DNA from 2 places in the Amphibacillus indicireducens genome. Region 1 is predicted to be linked to the other one. Evidence: riboswitches for the same ligand, from Rfam matches in the RefSeq annotation. Region 1 holds a riboswitch; the other holds the start of a gene.
The links. Region 1 has a riboswitch for FMN ahead of ABD814_RS06400 (ECF transporter S component). Riboswitches for the same ligand answer to the same signal wherever they lie in the genome.

Region 2: linked by a shared signal. The riboswitch ahead of ribD (bifunctional diaminohydroxyphosphoribosylaminopyrimidine deaminase/5-amino-6-(5-phosphoribosylamino)uracil reductase RibD) and the one ahead of ABD814_RS06400 (ECF transporter S component) in region 1 are both predicted to bind FMN.

Annotation. Positions count from the first base shown of each region.
Region 1 covers NZ_BAABDL010000067.1:71,586-75,730, reverse strand. The annotation lists gene arsB (ACR3 family arsenite efflux transporter) at 1-713, opposite strand, end outside; gene ABD814_RS06405 (ArsR/SmtB family transcription factor) at 750-1,094, opposite strand; gene ABD814_RS06400 (ECF transporter S component) at 1,236-1,814, opposite strand; FMN riboswitch at 1,968-2,106, opposite strand; gene ABD814_RS06395 (M20/M25/M40 family metallo-hydrolase) at 2,375-3,433, opposite strand; gene ABD814_RS06390 (glucose-6-phosphate isomerase) at 3,550-4,145, opposite strand, start outside.
Region 2 covers NZ_BAABDL010000122.1:12,847-16,991, reverse strand. The annotation lists gene pfkB (1-phosphofructokinase) at 1-53, shown strand, start outside; gene ABD814_RS11320 (PTS fructose transporter subunit IIABC) at 40-1,953, shown strand; FMN riboswitch at 2,047-2,184, shown strand; gene ribD (bifunctional diaminohydroxyphosphoribosylaminopyrimidine deaminase/5-amino-6-(5-phosphoribosylamino)uracil reductase RibD) at 2,304-3,374, shown strand; gene ABD814_RS11310 (riboflavin synthase) at 3,359-3,979, shown strand; gene ribA (GTP cyclohydrolase II) at 3,976-4,145, shown strand, end outside.

The sequences.
Region 1 (4,145 bases):
AACATGAGTAGTAAGCCTGCAATTGTAATCCCATCAAATTTTGGCAAAAATTCATTTTCAAAATAATTTAGTCCTTTTCTTTTTGTAACAAACATTCTTGTTAATACACCACCAGCTAATGGAATAGCTACAAAAAGCACAACAGATAGAATGAGCGTATCCCAAGGAACAGTCACATCACTTACACCGAGCAATAACTTTACGATCGGTATAAATGCAATCAGGATAATCAAGTTATTCGTTGCAACTTGAATGACCGTATACGCTGGATTTCCTTTTGTTAAATGGCTCCAAACAAAAACCATCGCTGTACAAGGAGCAGCTCCAAGTAAAACAGCCCCAGCTAAATAGCCATCAGCAATGTCAACTGGAATCAGTTGCTTAAATACAACAAATAAAAAGAAACTTGAAATTGCAAACATTGTAAATGGCTTAATCAACCAATTTATGATCCAAGTCAAATAAAGACCTTTTGGATTTTTACCAACATTTTTAATACTTTGAAAATCAACCTTCATCATCATCGGATAAATCATAATCCAAATCAAGATTGCTGTCGGGATTGAAATACTTGCATACTCAAATTTCCCTAAAAACTCTGGGATCACAGAGAAGTACTTGCCAATTAAAATACCTACTCCCATACAAGCGATCACCCAGACCGTTAAATATTTATGAAAAAAACTAATTTCTGACGTTTGTTTATCTGTCATCTTCGCACCTCTTTTTTGTTATCAGATAAATGGGCACTAACAACATTCAATTCGTGTCCCATTTTCTTCGAGCTCTCTTATTTTCTCATCTTGATTAGGTAATTGATCAAGAATTGTTTTAATAAATGGATAATACTCACTTGATTTATCGACAGAGTAAAATGTCCATTGACTATTTCTTTCTTCTTCAACTAGGCCTAAATCTTTTAATTTCCTTAAATGTTGGCTAATTGACGGCTGACTCATCTTGAAGATCTCAACAAATTCACACACACAACAAGCGTGATTTTCAATCAACTTCATCATCGTTAATCTCGTCTTATCACCGAGTAGCTTTAAGATGAGTGCCGCTCGTTCCATCTCGATCGATGTATTAATCATCCTATTTCTCCTTTCAAAATTATTTCTGATATAAGTATATGCTTATTTACTTATCTGTTCAAGTAAATTTTATGTAAAGTTTTTTAAAAAGTAAAAAAGAGCCAAAGATGATCGGAATCACCTGGCTCTTTTAAATTTTATTTAATTAAATATTGCATGCTTTTGTTTAATCCAAGGTTTTAATTTAGCAAAGAGCGGAATAAATAGTAACGACACAATGACGCCTTTAACTAAATTAAACGGAATTACACCCGCAAATATTGTCCCGATCATCACGACACTCGACATGTCACCCCAGCCCATAATAACACTGTAAATTGGCAGGAGAACAAAGTAATTTAAGATACCCATCGCGATTGTCATAATAACCGTTCCAGCAATCAAGCCAAAAATAAGACTTTTATCACCTTTATATTTGTGATAAATGATTGAAATTGGTACGACAAAAGTGATCCCAGCCACAAAATTTGCAAATACCCCGACTGGATCAGCTGCTCCCGTAAACAGTAAATAAAGCAAGTTTTTGATTAACTGCACAACGACACCAGCCATCGGCGTAAAGATCAAGGCAGCTAACAAAGTAGGCACCTCGCCAAAATCAACTTTTAAATATGGCGGGAGAAACGGTAAGGGAAAGTTCAAGAAAAGCAACACCATTGAAATCGTCCCAAATAGTGACAAGATAATAAGTTTTAATAATTTTGATGATTGATTTTTCATATCAACATCCTCCTTCATCTTTTTTAAATATCGATTAAAATCTATACTTTGATGAAGGGAGAGTAATTTTCTTGACCAAATAAAAAATCCTAAAGCAGATAAGGGCTTTAGGATAAATAGGTATCAAGAAATAAATGGCTACGCCAAATCACTCTTAATCTTCTCCCATCCAGACTTTAACTGTCGGTTCTGGAATCGCACCAGATCAACCACTAAAAAAGTGGGTCACGGACTTACAACACGAATGTTGCTTACCGTCGGTCGGGAATTACACCCTGCCCCGAAGATTCAATCGATATTCATTTAATTATAATATAGTAGATAACTAGGAATTTGTAAAGGTATACGCCCATATTTTTCGGAAAATTCCCTTTATACCTTTTCGGTTTTATGGTTTGTGTGCGAAATATTACGTTTGCGTGCGATATTATCTCGTTTGCGTGCGAAATATTACGTTTGCGTGCGATATTTTCGATTTGCGTGCGAACGCACAGTCGATACGTGCGAACGCACGAAAACGAAAAAAAGATGCAGAGAATAACTCCTCTACATCTCGCCCATCAATCCTCTAATGGATTTAAATTTTCTTTCCCTGTTAAATCAGCGATAAATTCAACTAACAAGTCAATTTCTTCTTTAATATCTTGGATGCTAACTGTTTCAACTGGTGAATGCATATAACGTAACGGTAAGGAAACTAAAGCGACTGGCACTCCTTTACCCGTTAATCGCATCCGGTCTGCATCTGTTCCCGTATGGCGCGGTGTTAGCTCATATTGGATTGCCATATCAAGCTTCTCGGCAGTTCTTTCTAACCACTGGTTAATCTTGCGGTTGATCGGTGCACCTTTTGCGATCACTGGTCCACCCTCTAATTTTACACTCCCATACTTTTCGCGATTCACTTTCGGATGATCAGTTGCAAATGTCACATCACAGGCTAATGCCATCGTCGGCTCAATTCCAGCTGCTGCAAAATAGGCACCGCCCATATTCGTTTCCTCATTAACCGTACTCGCCGCGTAAACACCAACATTCAAATCACGATCAGCTAATTTTCGCAAAACTTCTGCCACGATAAAAGCACCTGTTCGATTATCGAGCCCACGTCCAGAAATGTAGCGATCCATTAAAATTTCCGGTTTGCGATCATAAACAATTAAATCACCAATTTGGACGAATTTTTCTACTTCAGCTCTCGATTTAGCCCCAACATCAATAAATAAATCGGTTAAATCAAAATCACCTTTAATCCCACCAAGGTGTTGGGCATTGACTCCGATCACACCAACCAGCTCCTTACCATAGCCTTGAATCCGAACTTTCATCCCGATTGCTGCTTTCTGATTGACCCGACCAACTTCATCAAAATAAATAAAACCGGCTTCGTCAATTCGATTAACGACTAACGCAATCTCATCAATATGACCTGCAAGTAAAATTTTAAAGTCCGCTTCTTTATTTAAAACACCAATCGCATTACCTGCATGATCCGTGATGATTTCATCAGCAAAATCCTTCACATAATGAATCCATTTCTTTTGAATCTCAACTTCCATACTTGATGGTGATGGTGTATTTAATAAGTCTAACAAAAAATCCTGATTTTCTAACGTCATTTTTCTGCCTCCTTTTGAACTATTGATATCATACCAAAACTTCACTGATAAATGTATTGTTAACATTAAAAAAACTCGCCAGCGATCAGAGTCACTAACGAGTTTTTTAAAAATGATTATAGACGTTTTTCTAATTCTGCTTTTTCTTTTTCAAAACCTGGCTTGCCAAGTAAAGCAAACATATTCTTCTTATATGCTTCAACACCCGGCTGATCAAATGGATTAACCCCAAGTAGGTAGCCACTAATCGCACATGCTTTTTCAAAGAAATAAACGATGTAACCAAATGTATAAGCATCTAATTCTGGTAAGTGAATAATTAAATTCGGCACTTGACCGTCTGTATGAGCAAGCATCGTTCCCTGATATGCTTTTTCATTAACAAAATCGATCGTTTGACCAGCAAGATAGTTTAGTCCATCAAGATCTTGTTCTTCAGCTTCAAGCGTCAAATCATGGCGTGGTTTTTCAACATGTAAAACCGTTTCAAATAGATCACGACGACCTTCTTGAACATATTGTCCCAATGAGTGCAAATCTGTTGAGAAGTTAGCTGAAGATGGGAAAATACCTTTGAAATCTTTTCCTTCACTTTCACCAAACAATTGCTTCCACCACTCAGAGAAATATTGCAATGCAGGCTCATAGTTGATCAACATTTCAATTGTTTTCCCTTTGTTATAAAGGACGTTTCGAATTGCTGCATACTGAT
Region 2 (4,145 bases), on a different contig from region 1:
CACTTAATAATCAAGTTATAATAGAAAGGGTTGAAAATCATGAAAATGACTGATGTTATGCGAGAAGAATTAATGATTTTATCTCCTGAATCAACAACAAAAGAAGACATTCTTAACGAAATGACAAGAAGGCTTGTTGAAACAGGAGCAGTAGATGATTATGACACATTTAGACAAGCCATTTCAGAACGTGAAAAGAGTATGAGCACAGGACTTGGTGACGGAATTGCGATGCCTCACGCCAAAAATCAAGCGGTAAAGAAAACGTCTGTCGTATTTGCCAAGCATCAAACTGGCATTGATTTTGACAGTTTGGACGGCAAGCCGGCACGCTTATTCTTTATGATTGCAGCGAAAGATCATGCAAATGAAACACACTTAACGATCTTATCAAACTTATCAAAACTTTTAATGAATAAAGATTTTATTGAAGCACTGGATGCAGCTGACACACCACAGAGCGTGAAAGCTATCGTCAATTTAGCTGAAGCTGGATTGGAACAAGATCAAGCTAGTGAGCAACCTTCTACTGACGTTCAAAGTGATCAACCTTATTTAATAGCCGTCACTGCCTGTCCAACTGGTATCGCTCATACGTACATGGCTGAAGACGCCTTAAAAAATAAAGCAAAAGAAATGGGCATTAAGATTAAAGTAGAGACAAACGGCTCAGATGGGATTAAAAATCGCTTAACTTCTGAAGATATTAAAAAAGCAGATGGAGTCATCGTTGCTGTCGGTAAAAAGGTGCCTATGTCTCGCTTCAATGGTAAACGTGTCGTCGAACGTCCCGTTGCTGAAGGGATCAACAAGAGTGAGGCATTAATTAACGAGGCTTTATCTGGAAATGCACCCATTTATCGTACAAGTGGTAGTGACAAAGAATCTGATTCAAGCGATCACAGCGATCAAGACAGAAGTCAATTCTCTCTCAAATCAATCTATAATGATTTGATGAGTGGTGTATCGAGTATGCTTCCTTTCGTTATCGCTGGAGGAATCATACTAGCACTATCGTTTCTGTTAGAAGGATTTGTCGGCAGTGACTCACCAATTTTCATCGGCATTAATGAAATTGGTGGGGCTGCATTTAGCTTCCTTATTCCTGTTTTAGCTGGGTATATTGCCATGAGTATTGGTGGTAAACCTGCGATGGTGAGTGGTTTTGCTGGTGGTGCATTAGCAGTTAGTGCAAACGCTGGATTTTTAGGTGGCTTAATTGCAGGGTTTTTAGCCGGGTATGTCACGCTTGTCGTCATAAAATTATTAAAGAATATGCCTAAAAATTTAGCTGGGATTAGAACGATCTTATTATATCCTATCCTAACATTATTCACGACAGGGATTCTGATGTATTTTGTCTTTGGACCGATCTTTTCTAATATTAATCTTTCAATGATAAACTTCTTAGAAAATCTAGGAACGGGCAACCAAGTTTTATTAGGCGCTCTTCTCGGTGGTATGATGGCGGTTGATATGGGTGGTCCAGTAAATAAAGCAGCATATGCTTTTTCAATCGGAATTTTCACTGATACTGGTGATGGTAGTTTAATGGCTGCAGTTATGGTTGGGGGCATGATCCCGCCGTTAGCAATTGCTCTAGCATCAATCATCTTTAAAAATAAGTTTACTGAAGTGCAACAGCAATCTGCTCTGACAAATTTCATTTTAGGTCTTTCGTTTATCTCAGAAGGAGCTATTCCTTTTGCGGCTACTGATCCTATTCGTGTCATTGGTTCAAGTATAATAGGTAGTGCTATAGCTGGTGGACTGACACAACTTTGGCTAGCTAGTGTGCCCGCTCCTCATGGTGGAATTTTCACCATATTAGCCTTAGGTGAAAATCGTTTATTGCTAATTATATCGATTATTATTGGTACAGTGATTAGTGCATTGATCTTAGGTGTTTGGAAAAAGCCATTAGAGGAACAAATTATTTCAGACACTGCCTAATTAACAAATTAAACCTGGTATACGTTTAAATTAGATGTGTGCCAGGTTGTTGACATAAAAAAAACTAAATGTTATTCTTCTTATGAATTGAATATGTTTCTTCGGGGCAGGGTGTAATTCCCGACCGACGGTGACAAGTGTGAACTTGAAGTCCGTGACCCGCAATTATTTGCGGTTGATCTAGTGAAAATCTAGAACCGACAGTTAGAGTCTGGATGGGAGAAGAAAAAACTAATTAGCTAAGATGACAGGATCAGTATACCCTTTTTTGTCATACTTTCTTTTAGTCGATGAACCAAAGCCTCGTGTATCGAACACAAGGCTTTTTTATTTGGAAAGGAGGAAAATATATGCATGAGAAATACATGAAGCTAGCGATTCAAGAAGCTAAAAAGGGATTGGGTAGAACATTTACAAATCCTTTAGTTGGTGCTGTCATTGTCAATAATGATCAAGTCATTGCATCAGGTGCACATTTGGAATATGGCAAAGAACACGCCGAAATTAATGCCCTCTCATCATATACAGCCCCCGATAAACGATTCGATTCAATTCTCTACGTTACACTTGAACCTTGTAATCATGATGGCAAACAACCCCCTTGTACACAAGCAATCATTAACAGCGGGATAAAACAAGTGGTCATCGGACAACTCGATCCTAACCCTTTAGTTGCAGGTAAAGGCAAGAAAAAGTTAGAACAACATGGTATCAAGGTCATTACTGGTGTGCTAGAAACAGAGGCTCGCGAATTGAATCCTTTTTTCAATTGCTTCTATGAACAAAATCGTCCCTATATCACTTTAAAACAGGCAATTACTTTGGATGGTAAACTATCATTAGATTCAAAGCGCACAGCAATCACGGGAAAGGATACTTATCAATACGTTCGAAAAGAGCGCAATCATTATCAAGGGATCTTAGTTGGAAGTCAAACGATTTTAACAGATAATCCTTTTCTGCTGGGAACAGATCAAACCTTGCATCCAATTCGGATCATTCTAGATCGGCGCGGTCGATTATTCAACCAACTTGATCTAAATATTTTTATTAATCAAGCTAGTCCAGTTTGGATTTTCACCGAACGAAAAGTAAAAATTAAGCTTCCAAAACATGTTGAAGCAATCGTTCTCAAAAGCGCTACAGTCAAATCGATTATCAAAGAATTAACGAGGAGAAATATCCACTCTCTCTATGTAGAAGGTGGAGCGAAAGTTCATGACTGCTTTTTAAACAGTGGTTATTGGGATCAAATGATTACTTATATCGCACCAAAGGTCATTGGCGGCAACGGCGTGCCAGCAATGTCAAGCACAAGAGAAGTTAATCAAGTGATTGAATTAACGAATGTTACGGTTGAATCCATTCATGATGACTTGAGAATTTCTGGGAGAAGGTGTTGGAATTGTTTACTGGTCTAATTCAAGAACAAGGAAAAATCCTAAAAGTTAATCGAAAGGCACATACAGTGCAGTTGACTTGCCAAGCTTCAGAAAAAATATTAGCTGACTATCAAATTGGAGATAGTATGGCGATTAACGGAGTTTGTCTAACAGCAATTGCTAAAACTGATTCCCACTTTACCGTTGATATCATGCCCGAGACTTTTTACCGGACAACTTTTTCTAAATTAAAAATAAACGATCAAGTAAATTTGGAACGTGCACTCTCTTTCCACGGAAGATTAGAGGGTCATTTAGTATCCGGGCACATTGATACAACCGTTCGATTGATCGAAAAAAGGAACCATGAAAATGCATTGATTTTAACATTTGACTATCCTAAAGATCAACAAGGTGAAATCATTCCACAAGGGTCAATTGCAATTAATGGCGTTAGCTTAACTGTCACAGATGTGCAAGCACGGTCTTTTTCTGTTAGTTTAATCCCACATTCAAAGGATCAGACAAATTTAGGAACGTTAAATCGCGGTGAGTATGTTAACGTTGAAACAGATATGATTGGAAAATATATTAAGGCACAAGCTCATCTTACTGATAAAGTAACGGGAGGATTTCTACAATGACTAAACATATTGAAAAAGCGATCGAAGACTTAAAACAAGGCAAGCTTATCATTGTCGTAGATGACGATAATCGTGAGGCTGAAGGAGATTTAGTTGGTTTAGCAAGCTTAGCAACGGCTGAAACTGTGAATTTCATGACCAAACATGCGCGAGGTTTAATCTGCGC